Regions from separate parts of the Comamonas sp. F1-6 genome, predicted to be linked through region 2. Evidence: predicted binding sites of a transcription regulator. Region 2 holds the regulator's gene; the other holds the start of a gene.
What was found. The regulator FNR, encoded in region 2, switches genes on or off when oxygen is low (the NO sensors DNR and NnrR bind a similar motif). The targets are predictions, from matches to a motif close to TTGATNNNNATCAA.

Region 1 (6,200 bases), on a different contig from region 2:
CGCGCCTTGCTTTCGCTTTCAGCGGCCGGACCAGCCGGCTCAGACCTTGATCGCCACGGCCGCTGCCAGACGCTGGCGCAACGCCTCATACAGGCATACCCCGCTGGCGACCGACACATTCAGGCTTTCCACCGCGCCCTGCATGGGGATGCTGACCAGCGCATCGCAGGTCTTGCGAGTAAGCTGGCGCATGCCATCGCCCTCGGCCCCAAGCACCAGCGCTGTCGGGCCGGTCAGATCCATCTGGTAGAGATGTTTGTCGGCATCGCCGCTGGTACCGATGATCCAGATGCCGCGCTCCTTGAGTTCCTTGAGCGTGCGTGCCAGATTGGTGACCATGAAGTAAGGCACGGTCTCGGCCGCGCCGCTGGCCACCTTGGCCACGGTGGCATTGATGCCGGCCGCGTGGTCCTTGGGAGCGATCACGGCATGCACGCCGGCACCATCGGCTACACGCAGGCAGGCCCCCAGGTTGTGCGGATCGGTCACACCGTCGAGCACCAGCAGCAGCGGGGCCTTCACCCCCTCCTCCTCCAGGTCGTCGAGCAGCTCGTCGAGCGTGCGCGTGTCCTTGACTTCTTCCACGCGTGCAGCCACGCCCTGATGGCCGTGAGAGCCGGCGAGCTTGGCAAGGCGCAGGGCATCGGCCTCGATCAGACGCACCCCGGCTTCCTTGGCACGTTCCAGAAACTGGCGCATGCGCGCATCGCGGCGCGAAGCCTCGAAATAGACTTCGATGATGGATTGGGGGGCGGTCTTCAGACGCACGCCTACGGCGTGAAAGCCGAAAAGAACTTTGGGGGACGACATGGGGCCACATTATCCCGGCGTTTACGGCAGACCTGAGACTCGCAGGGCCATGTCTGGGCTGACAGCTGAGGTTTTCCATTGCCGCTACACTGCGCCCCCAACGGGCAAGGCACCGGCTCATCAAGCAGCACCAGCATGGCTTTTTCTGAGTGCGAGTCTTCACATGAAGCTCCACTGCCACCCAGAACGACTGGCAACAGGCTTGGGCCTGCTGCCCCTGCATTCACGCATATCGCCTCTTCATGTCCGGCATGAGGAGGCCTACGTGTTTGCATCCCCCTCCAATTCCATAACGAATACCCAGCATGCTCAACGCCTTGCTCGATTGGTTCAACCGCAGCAGCCTGGTGCTGCAGATTCTGATTGCCCTGATTCTGGGCGGCCTGGTGGCCTGGCTGTGGCCGGCCGCCGCCCAGTCGGTTTCCCTGTTGGGCAGCTTGTTCATTGCCGCGCTCAAGGCTGTCGCTCCGGTTCTGGTGCTGCTGCTGGTCATGGCGGCCGTCAGCAGCCACCGCCCCGGCCAGGAAACGCAAATCAAGCCAGTGCTCTGGCTGTACGTCATCGGCACGCTGGCGGCGGCCTGCGTGGCCGTTGCAGCCAGCGCGCTCTTTCCCTCGGTGATTCACTTTCGTGAAGCGCCCAAAGTCCAGAGCGTACCCGGCGAGATCAGCCAGGTGCTGAGCACCGTCGTCCAAAGCCTGTTCGACAACCCCGTCAATGCACTGCTGAACGCCAACTACATCGGCATTCTGGCCTGGGCTATCGCGCTGGGCTTGGCACTACGCCACGCCACGCCCACCACCCGCACCATGGTGGAGGACTTTGGCCATGCCATCACCCGCGTGATTCAAGGCGTGATTCGCCTGGCCCCCTTCGGCATCTTCGGCCTGGTGGTCGCCACCTTCTCCTCCGGCGGGCTGGAAGCACTCAAGGACTACGCCCACCTGCTGGCCGTGCTGGTCGGCTGCATGGTGTTTGTGGCATTGGTGATCAACCCAGTCATTGTCTGGACACAGACTCGCCGCAACCCCTACCCGCTGGTGCTGACCTGCCTGCGCGAAAGCGCAGTGACCGCCTTCTTCACGCGCAGCTCGGGAGCCAACATTCCCGTCAATCTGGCCTTGTCCCAGAAGCTCAGGCTCGACGAGAACACCTACAGCATCTCCATCCCGCTGGGCGCCACCATCAATATGGCCGGCGCTGCCGTCACCATCAGCGTGCTGACACTGGCCGCTGCCCATACGCTCAATATCTCGGTGGACATTCCCACGGCCATACTGCTGTGCGTGGTCTCTGCGGTCTGTGCCTGCGGTGCCTCGGGCGTACCCGGTGGCTCGCTGCTGCTGATTCCGCTGGCCTGCAGCCTGTTCAACATCCCCAACGATGTGGCAATGCAGGTGGTGGGTGTCGGCTATGTGATCGGCGTGATTCAGGATTCGACCGAGACAGCCCTCAATTCCTCGACCGACGTGCTGTTTACCGCAGCCGCCTGCCGCGCCGCAGAGCGCAGGGCCGGACTGGAAGTCGCGCGCATCTGAGGCTTGAGCTCAGAATCTACTGATTTGATAGCTGCAAGCGATTATTTGATAAGTGCTAACACCCAAAAAGGCCTGTGATCACACAGGCCTTTTGGTTTTTCAGACAGAGCGCCCGGCTTCTATGGTGATGCTGCGATCACATTGCGCCGCAATCTCGCGGTCATGCGTCACCAGAATCAGAGTCGTGCCGCGCTCGCGGTTGAGTGCAAACATCAGCTCCATGATGGTCTGGCCCGTGGCGAAGTCCAGACTGCCCGTGGGCTCGTCGGCCAGCAGCACGGCCGGCTCCACCACAAAAGCACGCGCCAGGGCCACGCGCTGCTGCTCGCCGCCCGACATCAGCCTGGGATAGTGATTGAGGCGCTGCCCCAGGCCCACGCGCTCCAGCATCTGCGAAGCTCGCGCTCTCGCATCGCGCTGACCCGCCAGCTCCAGAGGCAGCATGACGTTTTCCAGCGCCGTGAGATTGCCCAGCAACTGAAAGCTCTGGAAGACAAAGCCCATCTTCTGCGCCCGCACCGCCGCCCTGTCGTCCTCGCTGAGCGCAAACAGATCCTGGCCCAGCAAACGGACCGTGCCGCGGCTGGGGGTATCGAGGCCGGCCAGAATCGACAGCAAAGTGCTTTTACCCGAGCCGGAGGCACCCACAATGGCAACGGTTTCGCCGGCCGTGAAACTCAGATTGATATCCCGCAAAATATCCAGCACGCCTGTGGAATCGCTCACCGATTTGGACAGTTGCTCAACGGCAATCAAAGGAATGGCAAGAGTTGTGGACATGAATCAATTGAATAGCAAAAACGTCAAGAGTCGCAACCAGCACTTTGCACTGCAGCGCCGTCACTGTATCGCTGTTGCTCTGTCGCTCGCCATTTCAGGGGCTTGCGGTGCGGCAGTGGCCTCATCGCCCGCCAGGAACAAGGAGCCAGCCAAGGCCGCTCCCGGCGCGAAACCCGGCCCGGTGCTGGTGCTGGTGCTTGGCGATTCTCTGAGCGCCGAATACGGCCTGACGCGCGGCAAGGGCTGGGTGCAGTTGCTGCAGCAGCGCATGAATGACGAAAAGAATCCGCGCAAGGTGGTCAATGCCAGCATCAGCGGCGAGACCACGGCCGGCGGCAGAGCGCGCCTGGCGTCGCTGCTCAGGCAGCATGAGCCGGGCATCTTGATTCTGGAGCTGGGCGGCAACGACGCATTGCGCGGCCTGGCGCTGCAGAGCACTCAGCAGAATCTGGAAGTCATGATCAAGGCCGCCAGGGAGGCCGGGGCCCAGGTGCTGCTGGTGGGCATGCAGGTACCGCCCAACTATGGAGCGACATATACCGAGCAATTTGCCGAGATGTTCAGGAGCATTGCCGACGCGCAAAAGCTGCCGCTGGTGCCGTTTCTGCTGTCGGGCATCGGCGATGCGGCGGACGCCGAGCGATGGTTTCAGAGCGACCGCATTCACCCCAATGCCCAGGCTCAGCCACAGATGCTGGCCAATGTCTGGCCCAAGCTCAGGCCATTGCTGAAATAAGTGACGGCCGCGCGGCCTCAGTCGCCGCTGCCTCCACCATCACCGCCAGAGTCGCCGCCGTCCGAGCTGCAGGCACTCTCGTTGCTGCCCGAGCCGCAAAAATAGCTGTCGTTGAAGACGTCGCGGCCGTCCTCGCGGCTGCTCGCCGAAGTCCAGGTCAGCTGCGAATCGGTGCTGTGGCCCGAAGCGCCTGGCTGGGGCGTAAAGACTTTTTTCAACCAGTTCCAGAACTCCATGACATCCCCCTCATTGCGCCTCAAGCAGGGTCCTCCTTGCTTTCGGCGCGGACGCTGGCTTTATAGGCATGCCAGCTGGTACAACCCAGCAGCGGCCCGATGACGATCAGACCTGCACTGTAGAAGAACAGCGAGACCGCGATCAACACGGTGATGATCAGCCCCCACAGCAGCATCACACCCGTGTTGGCACCCACCACGCGCATGCTGGTGATGCAAGCCGTCAAGGCATCGGTATCCAGATCGAGAATGGCGGGCAGTGAAACCACCATGCTGGCAAACACCAAGGCAGCAAATATCCCGCCAACCGCGGTGTAGCCCAGCAGGAACTCCCAGTTCTCGGGCCGCAGCAGGGTCTGCAGCAGGGTTGCCGTACTGGGCATGCCGGTATCGAACGAGATGGCGAACACCACCATGGCGGCGCGCCCCCAGAGCATCTCCAGCACCATCAGCACCATGACCAGCATGCCCATGCTGGCCAGATGCTTGTCCCAGCAGGTCAACGACTCCGACAGCAGCACGGGCTTGCCCTGCCCCAGTTGCTTGCTGACGTAGTACAGGCCCATGGCCAGGAAGGGGCCTACCAGCAGACAGCCGCTGGCCATGGACATCAGATATTCGGGGCTGGAGCGAAACACCCAGGCCATCAGACGCGCCATGCCCCAGAAACACAGGCCGTAGAACAACGCAATCATTGGTGCGCGACGCACATCGCCCAGGCCCAGCAGCAGCCATTGCCAGGGCTCGCTCCAGCGCAGTTGCAGAATCTGCAGATTGCCGGACTCGGCCTTGACCTCGGAAACAGGGGAAGCTTGCATGCGAGACCCTCCTTGTCGCCCGTACCGCGCCTCGGTGGCGGCAGCTGACAGGAACAAGTTACCCGCTCAACCTCGAATCTGCATTGCGGAAAGCCCGCATGCCGGCCTCCGCATTTCACTATGAAAACAAGAGCTTATAGCGCCCGTCTTTTATTGACTTCAGTCAATAAAAGCATTGAAATCGCTTCTCGGCAAGCGCTTCCAGCTCCTATTTAAATAGCTTCAACCAAAGGCCCTGAGCAGGGCCTGGGCCAGGTCGGCCTGCAGATCGCTAGTATCCTCAAGGCCGATGGCAAAGCGCACCACGGTGCCCGCCTTGATATGGGGTGTGGCACGGCTGCGCATCTCGGGCAGCTCATAGGGCACGACCAAGCTCACAGGCCCGCCCCAGCTGTAGCCCAGCTTGAACAGGCTCAGGCTGTCACATAAGCGATCGACGGCTGCCTGGTCGAAGCGCTCGTCGATGACCACGCTGAACAGACCGGCGGCCACGCCATCCTGGCCCTGCCCTTGTCCGCACAGCTGCTTCCAGCAAGCGTGGCCCGGGGCATCAGGCATGGCGGGGTGCAGCACCTGCGCCACGGCACTCTGGGTGGCCAGCCACTGCGCCAACTGGCGTGCCGAGCGATCCTGCGCGTGATAGCGCAGACCGATGCTGGGCAGGCTGCGCAGCACGGCTTCGGCGTCGTTGCCGCTCACGCCCAGACCCAGACGCATGTGCGCGAGCTTGATGCGCATATGCAGGGGCTGGTTGCGCGTGATGATGCTGCCCATCAGCACATCACCGCCGCCGCTGGGGTATTTGGTCAGGGCATGGACCGTGACATCGACGCCCAGGCTGCCATCGCCCAGCAGGTCGAAGGGACGGAAAGCCAGACCCGCGCCCCAGGTGTTGTCCAGCACCATGGTCACGCCCCTGGCCCGGCACAGGCGCACCTGCTCGACGAGATCGGGGAACTCCATGGTTACCGAGCCAGGAGCCTCCAGCCAGACCAGCTTGGTGGCCGGAGTAATCTTGGCCGCCAGGTCTTCGACGCACATGGGGTCGTAGTACTGATGGCGAATGCCGAAATGGGCCAGCTCGCCCTCGGTCAGCGTCTTGTTGGGACCGTATGCGTTATCGGGCACCAGCACCTCGTCGCCCGTCCTGAGCAGCGCCAGCGACACCGTGGCAATCGCGGCCAGACCGCTGGGTACCAACAGGCATTGCAGACCGCCCTCCAGCGATGCCAGACGTTCTTCCAGGGCGTAGGTCGTTGGCGTGCCATGCAGACCGTAGGTG
Region 2 (12,561 bases):
CTCACGGTGGCGCTGGGCCATGGTGTTTCTGACCCAGATCGTCTTCTACGGCCTGCCCTGGCTGCAGTGGGGCGAGCGCCAGATGGTGCTGTTCGATCTGGGGGCCCGGCGCTTCTATCTGTTCGGACTGGTGCTGTACCCGCAGGACTTCATCTATCTGACGGGGCTGCTGATCATCAGCGCACTGGGGCTGTTCCTGTTTACCGCCGTAGCCGGGCGTCTGTGGTGCGGCTTCTCCTGTCCGCAGACGGTCTACACCGAGATCTTCATGTGGATCGAAAGCAAGGTCGAAGGCGATCGCAGTGCCCGCATGCGTATCGACAAGAGCGGCTGGACTTTGGAGAAGATCTGGAAAAAGTCGCTCAAGCAGTTTCTCTGGATCGCTCTATCTCTTTGGACAGGTTTCACCTTTGTCGGCTACTTCGTGCCCATCCGTGAGTTGGGTGTGGAGTTGATGGCCTTCCAGGGCAACTGGCAGATCTTCTGGGTGGCGTTCTACGGCTTCGCCACCTACGGCAACGCCGGCTATATGCGCGAGCAGGTCTGCAAGTACATGTGTCCCTATGCACGCTTTCAGAGTGCCATGTTCGACAAGGACACCATGATCGTCAGCTACGACGCCGAACGTGGTGAAGCTCGCGGCCCGCGCAAGAAAGACGTCGACTACAAGGCACAGGGCCTGGGGGACTGCATAGATTGCAAGCTTTGCGTTCAGGTCTGCCCCGTGGGCATCGATATCCGCAAAGGGTTGCAGTACGAATGCATCGGCTGCGGTCTGTGCATCGATGCCTGCAACTCCGTGATGGACAAGATGGAGTATCCGCGTGGCCTGATCCGGTTGACCACTCAGAATGCCGTGGCAAAGGCCTGGAAGCAGGTGCAGGTGATTCGCCGCATTTTCCGCCCGCGTGTGCTGATCTACTCGGCCGTGCTGGTGGCCCTCAGCGCCGCCATGATCGCCAGTCTGGTGCTGCGCGAGCCGCTCAAGGTCGACGTGATTCGCGACCGTGCTGCGCTTTCGCGCATCGTGGCGGGCGGCAAGCTGGAGAACGTCTACCGTCTGCAGATCATGAACGCCACCGAGTCCGAGCAGCGCTACCGTATCAGCGCCGTGGGCCTGGAGAATCTGGAAGTCGCATCCGAGCAGGAAGTGAGCGTTGGCCCGGCAGAGACACGCGGCATTGCGGTGCGGCTGCAGATTCCGTATGGCTCGGCAACTCCCGGCTCGCACCCCGTACACTTCAATGTGGATGCAGTGACTGCCGGAGCAGGGCGTATTTCCGAGAAGACGGTGTTCCTGGTGCCGCGTTAATGCCAGGTCTTGCCGGTCTTCGTGAGCCATCACGGAGGCCGGACAAGGGCACCGCCAATCGGCAACAATTTATGCCACCCTGCCATGCGTGCTCGGGTGGTCAGAATTTTGGAAAGAGGTTTCATCATGTCGGCAGCACAAGCCAAGGTCTCGCAAACGGCCAAGATCATCCACCCCGAGGACGGCAAGCCCTGGTGGAAGTTTGCCCATGTCTGGCTCATCATCGCCGGCCCGGTGATCGTGGTGATTGCCGGCTTTGTCACCGCATACATCGCACTGAGCAGGCCCGATCCCGTGATTGACCCTGACTACTACCGCCATGGCATGGAAATCAACCAGCGCCTGAGCGAAAGTGAAAAAAGCCTGGCCCCAGCAGTCACCGGCCGCAATCATGCGGCCACGCCAGCCAAGGACCATCCGCTGGATCGCTGAGCGCTCCGGCGCTTGCTCCGCCAAGGTCGCTTTTGCGGCCTTTTTTGTTGCCAATATCAAAATCAGAGCGTGTTATGCATGCTCCGTCTAACGTTGATGTAGAAGTAAATGATTTTTTGATATTCGGATTGCGCAGGATGCTACTGAAAAGAGAGTAATTCAGGGTTTCCCGCCACGGTGCATGCCCGCAGTCCTGCATGAACGGTCACCACTGTTGTGCAAAATATGATCAAGCCCACAGCCCAAGGAGAATCAGGATGGATGCTCGACGCTGGATGTGGATTGTCTGGCCGGCCTTTCTGGCGGCGGCAATCATGGAGATGGTGGTTTTTGCCTTTGTGGACCCGCTGGATGTGCACTGGCTGGGCTCCCCACTGGACTGGTCGCGCCAGGCCATCTATACGGTCGCTTTTTTTGCCTTCTGGGTCGTGACGCTGATTGGAGGTGCGATGACGGTGATGCTGGGGCGCTCCGTCAGCGATCTCAATGGCGGCATCGTTTCCGAGCCTCTGCCCGAGTAACTCGCCCAGATAAAAAAGCCCGCTGTCCGCGGGCTTTGTCTTGAGAGTGTCTGTCGAATCGGTTCAGCTCTGGCATTGCTGGCTGTTGACGATGCGTTTGAGCGCCTCGGTATCCAGGATGCGCAGGTGGCGCTGCTTGACTTCCACAATGCCTTCCTCTGCAAATTTGGAGAAGGTGCGGCTCACGGTCTCGAGCTTGAGGCCCAGGTAACTGCCGATTTCTTCGCGCGTCATGCGCAGCACCAGTTCCGACTTGGAAAAGCCGCGTGCCGACAGGCGCTGGACCAGGTTCAACACAAAGGCCGCCAGGCGCTCCTCGGCACGCATGCTGCCCAGCAGCAGCATCACGCCATGCTCGCGCACGATTTCGCGGCTCATGACCTTGTGCACATGGTTCTGCAGGGCCGTGACCTCGCGCGAGAGCTGCTCCAGTTTGTCAAACGGCATGACACAGACCTCGGCGTCTTCCAGGGCCACGGCATCACAAGTGTGGTGGTCGTTGACGATGCCGTCCAGACCAATGATTTCGCCAGCCATCTGAAAGCCTGTGACCTGATCGCGTCCGTCTTCGGTGGCCACGCTGGTCTTGAAGAAGCCGGTTCGAATGGCATACAGAGAGGTGAACTCTTCGCCATTGCGAAACAGCAGCCCGCCGCGCTTGACCTTGCGGCGCGTGGCCACAATCTCGTCAATGCGCTCCATTTGTTCATCGTCCAGGCCCATGGGCATGCACAGTTCACGCAGATTGCAGTTGGAGCAGGATGCTTTGATGGTCTGAAGATTCATGGGCTTTTTGCAACGGCGCAGACAGACACAGAGTGGAGAGTCGCGCTGGTCATTGACCTCGTGGTTGAAGATGAGATGGATCAAATTGTCGCAGCACTTGCCTTGAGGTCTCTTGATTTTCATCAAGGACAGGGTGATTGCCTTGGGGCACATTGCCTGTATTCGTTCAAAAACATGCGCTTTTGCCTATTTTGGGCATGATTTTCAGGATCTGATTTCCATTGAAATCTGCTCTATACAGAGTGTGGGCGCACCCTAACTCCCAGTTATGACCGCAGTCACGCCTGAGTTGCTGAGCCGCTTTGATATCCCCGGCCCACGCTACACATCGTTCCCAACAGCCGACCGTTTTGTTGAGGCTTTTGGTGCAGACGACTACATACTGGCACTCAAGCAGCGCAAGACGCATTCTGGCTCGCGCGCTTTGCCCCTGTCCGTTTATGTGCATGTGCCGTTCTGTGAGTCGCTTTGCTATTACTGCGCCTGCAACAAGATCGTGACCAAGCATCACGAGAAGGCTGCCGAGTATCTGGACTACCTGAGCCGCGAGCTGGCCATGCATACCGAGCATTGCGGCAAAGGTCAGCTCGTAAGCCAGCTGCATCTGGGCGGAGGCACACCGACCTTCTTCAGCGATGCCGAGTTGCAGCAGCTGATGGTTTTGATGCGTGAACATTTCAAGCTGGATCCCGCGGGCGAGTACTCCATCGAGGTCGATCCGCGCACCGTCAGCAACGAGCGGCTGAGAGCTCTCAAGGACATGGGGTTCAATCGCCTGAGCTTTGGCGTGCAGGACTTTGATCCCGCGGTGCAGAAAGCGGTGCACCGCGAGCAGCCCGCCGAGCAAGTCTTTTCGTTGGTGGCCGAGGCGCGCCGCCTGGGCTTTGTCTCCATCAATGTGGACCTGATCTACGGGCTGCCCAGGCAGACGCCCGAGTCTTTTGCGCGCACGCTGGCACAGGTCAATGAGCTGCGCCCCGATCGCATTGCACTGTATGCCTATGCGCATCTGCCCGAGCGTTTCAAGCCGCAAAGGCGTATCGAATCGGCAGACCTGCCCATGGGACAGGACAAGCTGAACATGCTCTCCGGCGCAATTGATGCATTCATGGATGGCGGCTATGTCTATGTAGGCATGGACCACTTTGCGCTGCCTGACGACTCTCTGGCCATTGCCAAGCGCCAGGGGCGCCTGCATCGCAACTTTCAGGGCTACAGCACCCAGCCTGATTGCGATCTGATTGCACTGGGCGTATCGGCTATCGGCAAGGTGGGTGCGACCTACAGCCAGAACGTCAAGACTCTTGAAGAGTACTACGATGCCGTCGATGGAGGCATGCTGCCCGTGCAGCGCGGACTGGCGCTTTCGCGTGACGATCTGGTGCGCAGAGCCGTCATCATGTCCATCATGTGCCAGGGTTCCGTCCTGTATGAGCCCATGGAGCAGGCCTGGCTTATCAATTTCCGCGAGTACTTCGCTGCGGAGCTGGATGCGCTGGCAGAGATGCAGCGCAACGGCTTGGTCGAGCTGTCCGTCGAGGGCTTCAAGGTCACTGGCCTGGGCTGGTTTTTTGTGCGCGGAGTAGCCATGCTGTTTGACCGATATTTGCAGGCTGACCGGAACCGCGCCCGCTTTTCGCGCATCATCTAGCGCATGTTATTTTCGCTGGTCTGGACTGCTTTGATCATGGGGCTCGTGGGTGGGCCCCATTGTCTTGTGATGTGCGCTGCCCCCTGCAGTGTGGTCACAGCAGCGAAGCCTGTCGGCGGCGGGCAGCCAGTTGTCGTGCTCGGCCTGCAAAAACGCCAATGGCTGCGTACCAGCCTGTTTCATCTGGGGCGCATCGCTGCCTATGCCCTGCTGGGCGGGATCGCGGCCGTGGCCATGGAAAGTCTGGCCTGGCTGACCAGTCAGACAACGGCATTGCAGAGACTTTGGACGCTGATGCATGTGGCGGTCATGGCCTGGGGGTTGGCCATGGTGGTGCAGGCGCGGCAGCCAGCCTGGCTGGAGCGGGCGGGGCGTTCCGTCTGGGCCAGGGTTCAGCCCTGGGTCACCGCGCCGGGCGGCAGTCTGGCAGCGGGCTTTGCCTGGGCACTGATGCCTTGTGGTTTGCTGTATTCGGCGGTGTTGGTGGCGGCCTTGAGTGGCGGCGCCTGGCAAGGTGCTTTGTCCATGGCTGCCTTTGCCGTTGGTGGTGCACTGTGGTTGCTGGCGGGACCCTGGCTGTGGCAACTGGGGCAGTCGCATGTCAATGCATTGCGGGCCAGGTGGGGCACCAGAGTTGCAGGTCTGATGCTGATTGGCGTTGCGAGTTGGGCTTTGTGGATGGACCTGGTCTACAAACCCAGTCTTTGGTGCCGATAAGTCACACAAGAGGGGGTTGTTGACGCTGTTTGCATCCCAACAGACCCTAGTCATGCTTGAGCAGTCATGGAACTGCGGAATAATGTCTCATCTTGTGTGTAGCGCCCAAAGTGAATCGTTTCGTTGCTATTGATATCGGACAACTGCGTATCGGCATGTATGTCCATCTGGAGACCGGCTGGTTGCGCCATCCGTTTCCCGTCAGCAGCTTCAAGATTGTCAATGACGAGCAGTTGCAGACACTCAGGACCCTGAAGCTCAAGGCAGTTCAGGTCGATCTATCGAGAAGCGATCTGGAGGAAGCGGCAGCGCCTCCGACAGCAGACCCTCAACCCGCTCCTGCCCCCCCCGAGAACGATGCGCATGCCTGGCGTAACAGTATTTTGGGCGTGCAGTCCAGGTTTCTGGGCGCGGTTTCCGTATTTGATGACGTGCAGGCCTTGTTGCCTGTCAACCCCGAGAAGGCGCGGACAACGACGGATATGCTGGTTGCACAGCAAGTCGTCAAACTGGCGCAGGCTCGTGATCTGAGTTTGCATCTGCTCGCGGATACGGGGGGCGCCACCTTTGGCGTACATGGTGTCAATGTCTCCGTACTGAGCCTGTTGCTGGGTAAGACGCTGGGCCTGTGCGATGAAGTATTGAAGGATCTGGGCACGGCGGCCCTGTTGCATGACATCGGCAAGCCGGGGCTTGAGATTTCCGCATCGGCCAATGCACTGAATCAGGGCACGGGCCGCACGCCTCTGCGAGAGACCGTGTATGCGCGTCATGTCGGAGAGTCGGTGGCATTGGCTCTATCCATGGGCTATCCTCCTTCCGTCACGACGGCCATCGCCCAGCATCATGAATGGGCCGATGGGTCAGGCTTTCCACTTGGCTTGCTGGCCGAAGATATGGACATTGCCGGACAGATCCTGGCGCTGGTCAATAATTTTGAGCGCTTGTGCAATCTGCCACTGCAAGGCAACGAAATGACGCCTCATGAAGCCATGGCTGCACTGTACGGACAGTATCGCCAGCGGTATGCGCCCGATGTGCTCAAGGCATTCGTGCAGACCTTGGGGGTCTATCCACCGGGCTCTTTGGTGGAACTAAGCGATGGGCGGATGGGCGTGGTGGTGTCTGTCAACACCAGCCAGTCGCTCAAGCCGAAGGTGCTGACCTATGACATGCAGGCGCCGCAGAAGCTGCGGTTCGTAGATTTGCTTGAATATGTGGGTTTGGGTATTCGCCGGGGCTTGACGCGAAATCAGCTTTCTCGAAATGCGTTAGAAGCTTTACAGCCGCAAAGGCGTCTTTGCTACTTTTTTGACAGTTCTGCAGCACCTGCTGCCGAGAAAGACCTCGCGTGACTTTGCAGCAGAGTTTTCTGATTGACCCTCTGCTTGCCTCCATGCTCGATGGTTTGCAGGAGGCGGTCTGGCTGCTGGATGCGCAGACATTGCGTGTCGTGCATGCCAATGCAGCCAGTATGCAGCTCACGGGCTACACGCCCGAGCAGGCGCAGGAGCAGTATGTCGATGTGCTGTGCGCCTCCCTGGTGCAAAAGGCGTTCTGGCAGGATGCCTCAAACTGGGTGGGCGGGGCGAAATTTCTCACAGAAATCTGTACAGCCAATGGTTCATTGACAGCTGTGGAGATGGGGGTGGGCTCCATCGCCCTGAATCCGCGCTGGTTGATGCTCACCATGCTCGACCGCAGCGAGCAGTTGCGGCACGAGAGCGAACTGGACATGCTGCTTGCAGAGTTGCGGGCGACGCTTGAGTCCGCTGCAGATGGCATGCTGGTCTGTGATCTGCGCGGCGGCATTCGGGCATTCAATCACCGTTTCGCGGAGCTGTGGCAACTACCCGAACCACTGCTCGTGCAGCGAGATGATGCGGCCGTTTTTGCCCATCTGGAAGCGCAGACCATCAGCAGCGAGAGTCAGTTCACTCTTCTGCAGGATGCGCAGGACCTGTCGGCTCCTGAAACCTCGGAGGTACTGCAGCTGCTCAGTGGCAGGGTGCTGGAGCGTCGCTCCGTGCCTCAGCTCAGTCGCGGTGTGGCGATAGGGCGTATCTACTCCTATCGAGACATCACGGTGGAATCCAGCTCGGCGACAGAACTACGTCTGGCTGCAAGAGTGTTCGAGTCCAGCCTGGACGGTATCTTCATTGCCGATGCCAATGGTGTCATCGTTCAGGTCAACCCGGCCGGCGGGCAGTTGCTGCATGGCAAGGCGGTGCTGGGGCTCGCTGCCTGGACTCTGTTCGAGTCCGAGGGAGGGCCTGTGTCCGACCTGCTGGAGCTGGCCGCTGCGCGCTGGGATGTGGGCAGCTTCTGGGAGGGCAATCTTTGGCTCAAGCAGAGTGAAGGTCAGCGCTGCGCGGTCTGGCTGTCCTGGGTTGCATTGCGTGACGGCTATGGGCGTCTGGTACAAAGCATTGGCTTTATGCGCGACATGACCATGCAGCGCAGTGCCCAAAAGCAGATTGAGCAGCTGGCTTACAGTGATGCGTTGACAGGGCTGCCCAATCGCCTGAGTTTGAGCCGTCACGTGCAAGCCGCAATCACTGCTGCGCGCTTCACACAGCAGCCCTTCAGCATTCTGTTTCTGGATCTGGATCGTTTCAAGATCATCAACGATTCATTGGGCCATGACTTCGGCGATCGGGTGCTCAAGCTGGTTGCTCAGCGGCTGAGCGGACTGCTGCGCCCTGCGGATGTGCTGTGCCGTCAGGGCGGGGACGAATTTGTTCTCTATCTGCATGATTGCACGGGAGAAGGGGCTTCGGCCGTGGCTGCCCGTATTCTGGACGAAATGCGTCAGCCCTTTATGCTTGACGGCCTGGGCTTTTCCGTTCAGTGCAGCATTGGGGCTGCGCAATTTCCGGCGGATGGTTTGACGCTGGACGAGCTGATTCGTCAGGCCGATATCGCCATGTATCGTGTCAAGGAGCGTGGACGCGGCAATTTCAGTTTCTACCAGCCGCAAATGAGTGCGGGTCTGCTCTCGCGCATGAAGCTGGAGCATGCCATGCGCCAGGCGCTGGACAAGGGGCATATGGCCGTGCACTTTCAGCCACAGGTACATATCCGTTCGGGTCGCATTGTGGCGGCAGAGGCTTTGCTTCGATGGACGGACCCCGAGCTGGGGGTGATCTCTCCTGCAGCCTTCATTCCGTTGGCGGAGGAGTCCGGCTATGTGGTTGCGCTGGATGCCTGGGTGCTGGAGCAATCAGTACAAGAGGCGGCGCGCTGGCTGGCTATGGACATGCCCGTCAAGGTATCGGTGAATGTCTCCGCGCTGGAGTTCAGGCAGCCGGACTTTGTGGATCGCCTCAAATATGTGCTGGAAGCCAGCGGCTTGCCGGCACAGTGGCTGGAGCTGGAGCTGACCGAGAGCATTTTGCTGCAGGAAGCGCAGGAAATGGCTTTGCGCGTGCACCAGATCGCAGAGCTGGGTGTGGGTCTGGTCATTGACGACTTCGGTACCGGTTATTCGAGCTTGGCTTATTTGAAAAAACTGCCGATCTCCAAGATCAAGATCGACCAGAGTTTTGTGCGTGGCCTGCCGCACGATGCGGGAGACAAGGCCATTGTGGGCGCCATCATCAGCATGGGGCAGGCATTGGGTGTGGAACTTGTGGCAGAAGGAGTGGAAACGCAGGAGCAATGCCAGGCAATTGAGCAGTTACAGGGTGACTACTTTCAGGGCTATCTGTGCTCGCCAGCCTTGCCTGCAGAGCAATTCCGAAAGCGCTTGGAGCAGGGTGCATCCGAGCAGGAGCCGAGAGCTCAGCCGTATTCGTCGGATGACGATGCCAGTGGTATTCATATTGCAGGTCTGCAATAGTTGGAGGGCATGCTTTTTTGCTAGGTTTCCTATCGTCTGATTTGACGATGCGCAGTTTGTGGGGATTCAGCAAAATCAAGGCATTTCTTGGGCCGACTTCTGGGTGCGTGCATCAATGAAGAACGCGCGCAGAGTTGAGTAACTGTGCGGTATTTGATGGGCCGGATTTTTTGAGACAGCAAATGCCCAAAAGCGATTACGCAACTTTTGATTTCTACAACTATCGCTCGGATGCTCTTCAGGCCGTCACCGGCTTTCCCGTCCCGTATGCCGTGGAGCCTGAGGCCGCTTCTTCGCCGGAACAGGCCTCGGTCATCGGTACCGAAGCCCTGAGTCAACTGATTACTGCGCTGTACGAGTCAGCCATGGACCCGCAGAACTGGAAGGTATTTCTGGAGCTGCTGCGCTCAAGTGCCAATGGCAACTACGCCTCGCTCGTGGTGCGCGACCCTCATGGTGAGAATGTGGGCTGGGTGATTTCTGCATCGAGCGGTCGCTCCGAAGTCATTCCTTACGACCCCTATGCGCAATGGAGCCCGTTTCTCGGTATCGCCAAGGACAAGGTGCTCACCCTGTCGGATGTGATGACGGAGGCCGAATGGCATTCCTGTCGCTACTACACCGACTGGTGCAAGGGGGTGAACATCGAGCACATTCTGGCCGTGGATGTCATGACCGATAACGGCTGCTCCTATGGTTGGCGTATCACGCGGCCTGCGGCGGCGGGAGCATTCGAGTCAACACATCTGGACGTGGTGCGCATGTTGGTGCCGCACCTCAAGCGGGTGTTGAACATGCAGCTGAATCTGCATCGTGACCGGCAGGTCATTTCGCTATACGGGCGTGCCACTGCGCAGCTGATGATGGGCGTGGTCATTCTCGATCAGACGGGGAAGCTGATCGAGGCCAACCCAGCAGCCACCACCATTTTGAACGTGGGCGATGGAATACGGGTCAACAACGGTGCGCTCGAGGCCGTCTATGCCAATGACAATCGCCGGCTGCAGCGTCTGATCCGCGATGCCTTGCTCTCTCCCAGGCTGGAGAGCGTCTCCATGACCGAGGGCATGTCCATCACTCGCCAGTCCGGTCAACTCAACTGGGGCGTGGTAGTGCAAAGCATCTCTCCCGATGAATGGACCGAAGGCAAGCAGCGTCCCAGCGTAGCGGTTTTTCTGCGTGATACGACGGGCAAGGCAGAGCCGCCCGTCAAGCTCACGCAGCAGCTTTTCCATCTGACTCCTGCAGAGACAGCAGTGGCCACGCATCTGAGCAACGGCATGTCTTTGGAGGAGGCGGCCGAGGCTTTGGGTATCAAACCCAATACCGCCCGCGCCCATTTGCGCTCCATCTTCTCCAAGACCGGGGTACGTCGTCAGACCGAACTGGTGCGACTCTTTCTCAACAGCGTGGCCTGGTTGGGCAATCATTGATTCCAACCCGGAAAACAGGCAAAAAAGGCCCGGCAAGCGGGCTGTTTCTTGTGCCTGGCTGGAAGCTGTTGTCAGCGTGGGGCTTGCATCCGTCATCGCCTCGTGGTTGTTGGAGTCGCAGTCATGGCGCTTGAAGTCGTCATTCACTGGCTGGGTCATGCCTTAAAGGTCGGCACTATCACGGCGGAGACGCTGCCTGCAAGGTTGAAACCAGGTTTGAATGCGAAGGCAGATGCGCCACCGACGTCTGGAGCTGTCGAATGCCGGTCGCAGCCTTTCTGTTAGTCGCTTAGTACGCTTGCTGCAGAGGCGAGAGCATCGAGCACTGTCGGCTGAGTTTCCTGCGCAGGCTGCATGCAGGGGAACAGGGTGGCAGTTGTTTGCAATGCGTTGCGGCATGGTCGGAGATCTTGCTTTCCATTTCGGCTCCTCGAATGAGAAAAGCACGCGACGGGCAGGGGTTGCAGGGCGGCGCTCGTCCCTGGCCTTCTTGAAAGCTGGAGGAGATTGATGAATGGCAACTGCCGCAGCGCTTACCAGATTGAGTGTTGAGGGCAGGACTCCAGAAAGTAAAAGCCACATAGCGGATAGCTATGGTTAAACTATGGCTGATTAATTCAGTGAGGCATGTATGGATCGAATGGATGCCAGCGCAACGTATGAAATGAGCCCGCGCAGGGTTGTGTTTGAGTACAGGACCAATGGTGAGGCTCGATCAGCAGCTATCAGTGGCGATGCGCTTGAGCGCCTGACGAGAGCCAAGGAACTTGCTGGAGCGGGGCAGAACTTGGCGGCATACAGAGCCCATTGGCAAGCAATTCATGGGCTGGCTGCGACAAAGCACGATCAAGGTCAGGGGCCTGTCGTCATTCGCGTCGGTGATATTCAAGCTCGATAGAGTGATGCGGGTCTTGTGCCAGGCTCTCTGTGCTCATGAAGGAGTCGGGCGGCAACCTTTCTTGCTTCCTGAATCTGGACGTCAAGCCATTCGGCCTTGGCGGCTGCAGCGGCCCGCTCTGTACCTTGCGAAGCGGCTGTAGAGAGTATGGGGCTTGCTTGATGGTGCAGTGCGCATGGCGTTTCTGGAAGCAAAAAGCTCGCGCGATGGCGAGCCTGTTTGTTGCTTGAGGTGGCTTGTCAGAGCCCACTCATGCGACTCACGGTTGGAGTGCAGTTAATTCATGTCGGGCGTCGTGGCGTTGGCAGATGGCCGCCGTCGACGTAGATGTTCTGACCGGTGATCCATTCGCCTTGGTCGCTGCACAGGAATGCGACCAAGTGGGCGATATCTTCGCCGGTACCTGCTCGACCCAGAGAGATGTAGCCGGCGATCATGTCGTCCCACACTTTGCCGCGAGGCACATCATCCAGGCGACTTGTTTCCACGATGCCTGGAGCCACGACATTCACGCGAATCTTCTTGGGGCCAAGCTCTCGCGCCATGATGGTGGTCAGGCCATTGATGGCCACCTTGGTGGTGGCGTAGGCGCCAGTGTCAGGTGCCAGCAGCTGCGCTGCCAGCGACGAGATATTGATGATGGCGCCGCCTTCTCCCTGTGCCCCCATATGTTTTGCGAACGCACGAGACATATAGAAGGTTCCGTTCAGGTTGACATTCATCACCCGATGCCATGTATCGATGGATAGCTCCGTCACTGGGATGCGGTCGTCGCCGCGGGTTGCGCCCGCGTTGTTGATCAGAAAATCCACACGTCCCCATTCTGCAATCGTGCGTGCAAGCAATGCGTCGATGGACTCTGGATTGCTGACATCGGAGACCACAGGCAGGGCGCGGCGCCCGAGCTGACGGATTTCATCCGCCACCGATTCGATATCTCGCCAATGCGCTTTGCGCTCATCTTCCGGAT

Region 1: AAIL66_RS14500 (DUF2189 domain-containing protein) is a predicted target of FNR. The motif match lies at 5,072-5,085, and genes of this name have one in related genera.

The regions. Positions count from the first base shown of each region.
Region 1 is NZ_JBCPWN010000013.1:57,184-63,383, forward strand. It holds gene rlmB (23S rRNA (guanosine(2251)-2'-O)-methyltransferase RlmB) at 40-810, opposite strand; gene sstT (serine/threonine transporter SstT) at 1,116-2,348, shown strand; gene AAIL66_RS14485 (ABC transporter ATP-binding protein) at 2,448-3,128, opposite strand; gene AAIL66_RS14490 (arylesterase) at 3,127-3,864, shown strand; gene AAIL66_RS14495 (hypothetical protein) at 3,882-4,100, opposite strand; gene AAIL66_RS14500 (DUF2189 domain-containing protein) at 4,121-4,918, opposite strand; gene AAIL66_RS14505 (PLP-dependent transferase) at 5,141-6,200, opposite strand, start outside.
Region 2 is NZ_JBCPWN010000004.1:158,045-170,605, forward strand. It holds gene ccoG (cytochrome c oxidase accessory protein CcoG) at 1-1,312, shown strand, start outside; gene AAIL66_RS06035 (FixH family protein) at 1,439-1,744, shown strand; gene AAIL66_RS06040 (hypothetical protein) at 2,002-2,265, shown strand; gene fnr (fumarate/nitrate reduction transcriptional regulator Fnr) at 2,329-3,051, opposite strand; gene hemN (oxygen-independent coproporphyrinogen III oxidase) at 3,320-4,702, shown strand; gene AAIL66_RS06055 (sulfite exporter TauE/SafE family protein) at 4,706-5,419, shown strand; gene AAIL66_RS06060 (HD domain-containing phosphohydrolase) at 5,530-6,774, shown strand; gene AAIL66_RS06065 (bifunctional diguanylate cyclase/phosphodiesterase) at 6,771-9,260, shown strand; gene AAIL66_RS06070 (helix-turn-helix transcriptional regulator) at 9,443-10,693, shown strand; gene AAIL66_RS06075 (3-oxoacyl-ACP reductase family protein) at 11,873-12,561, opposite strand, start outside.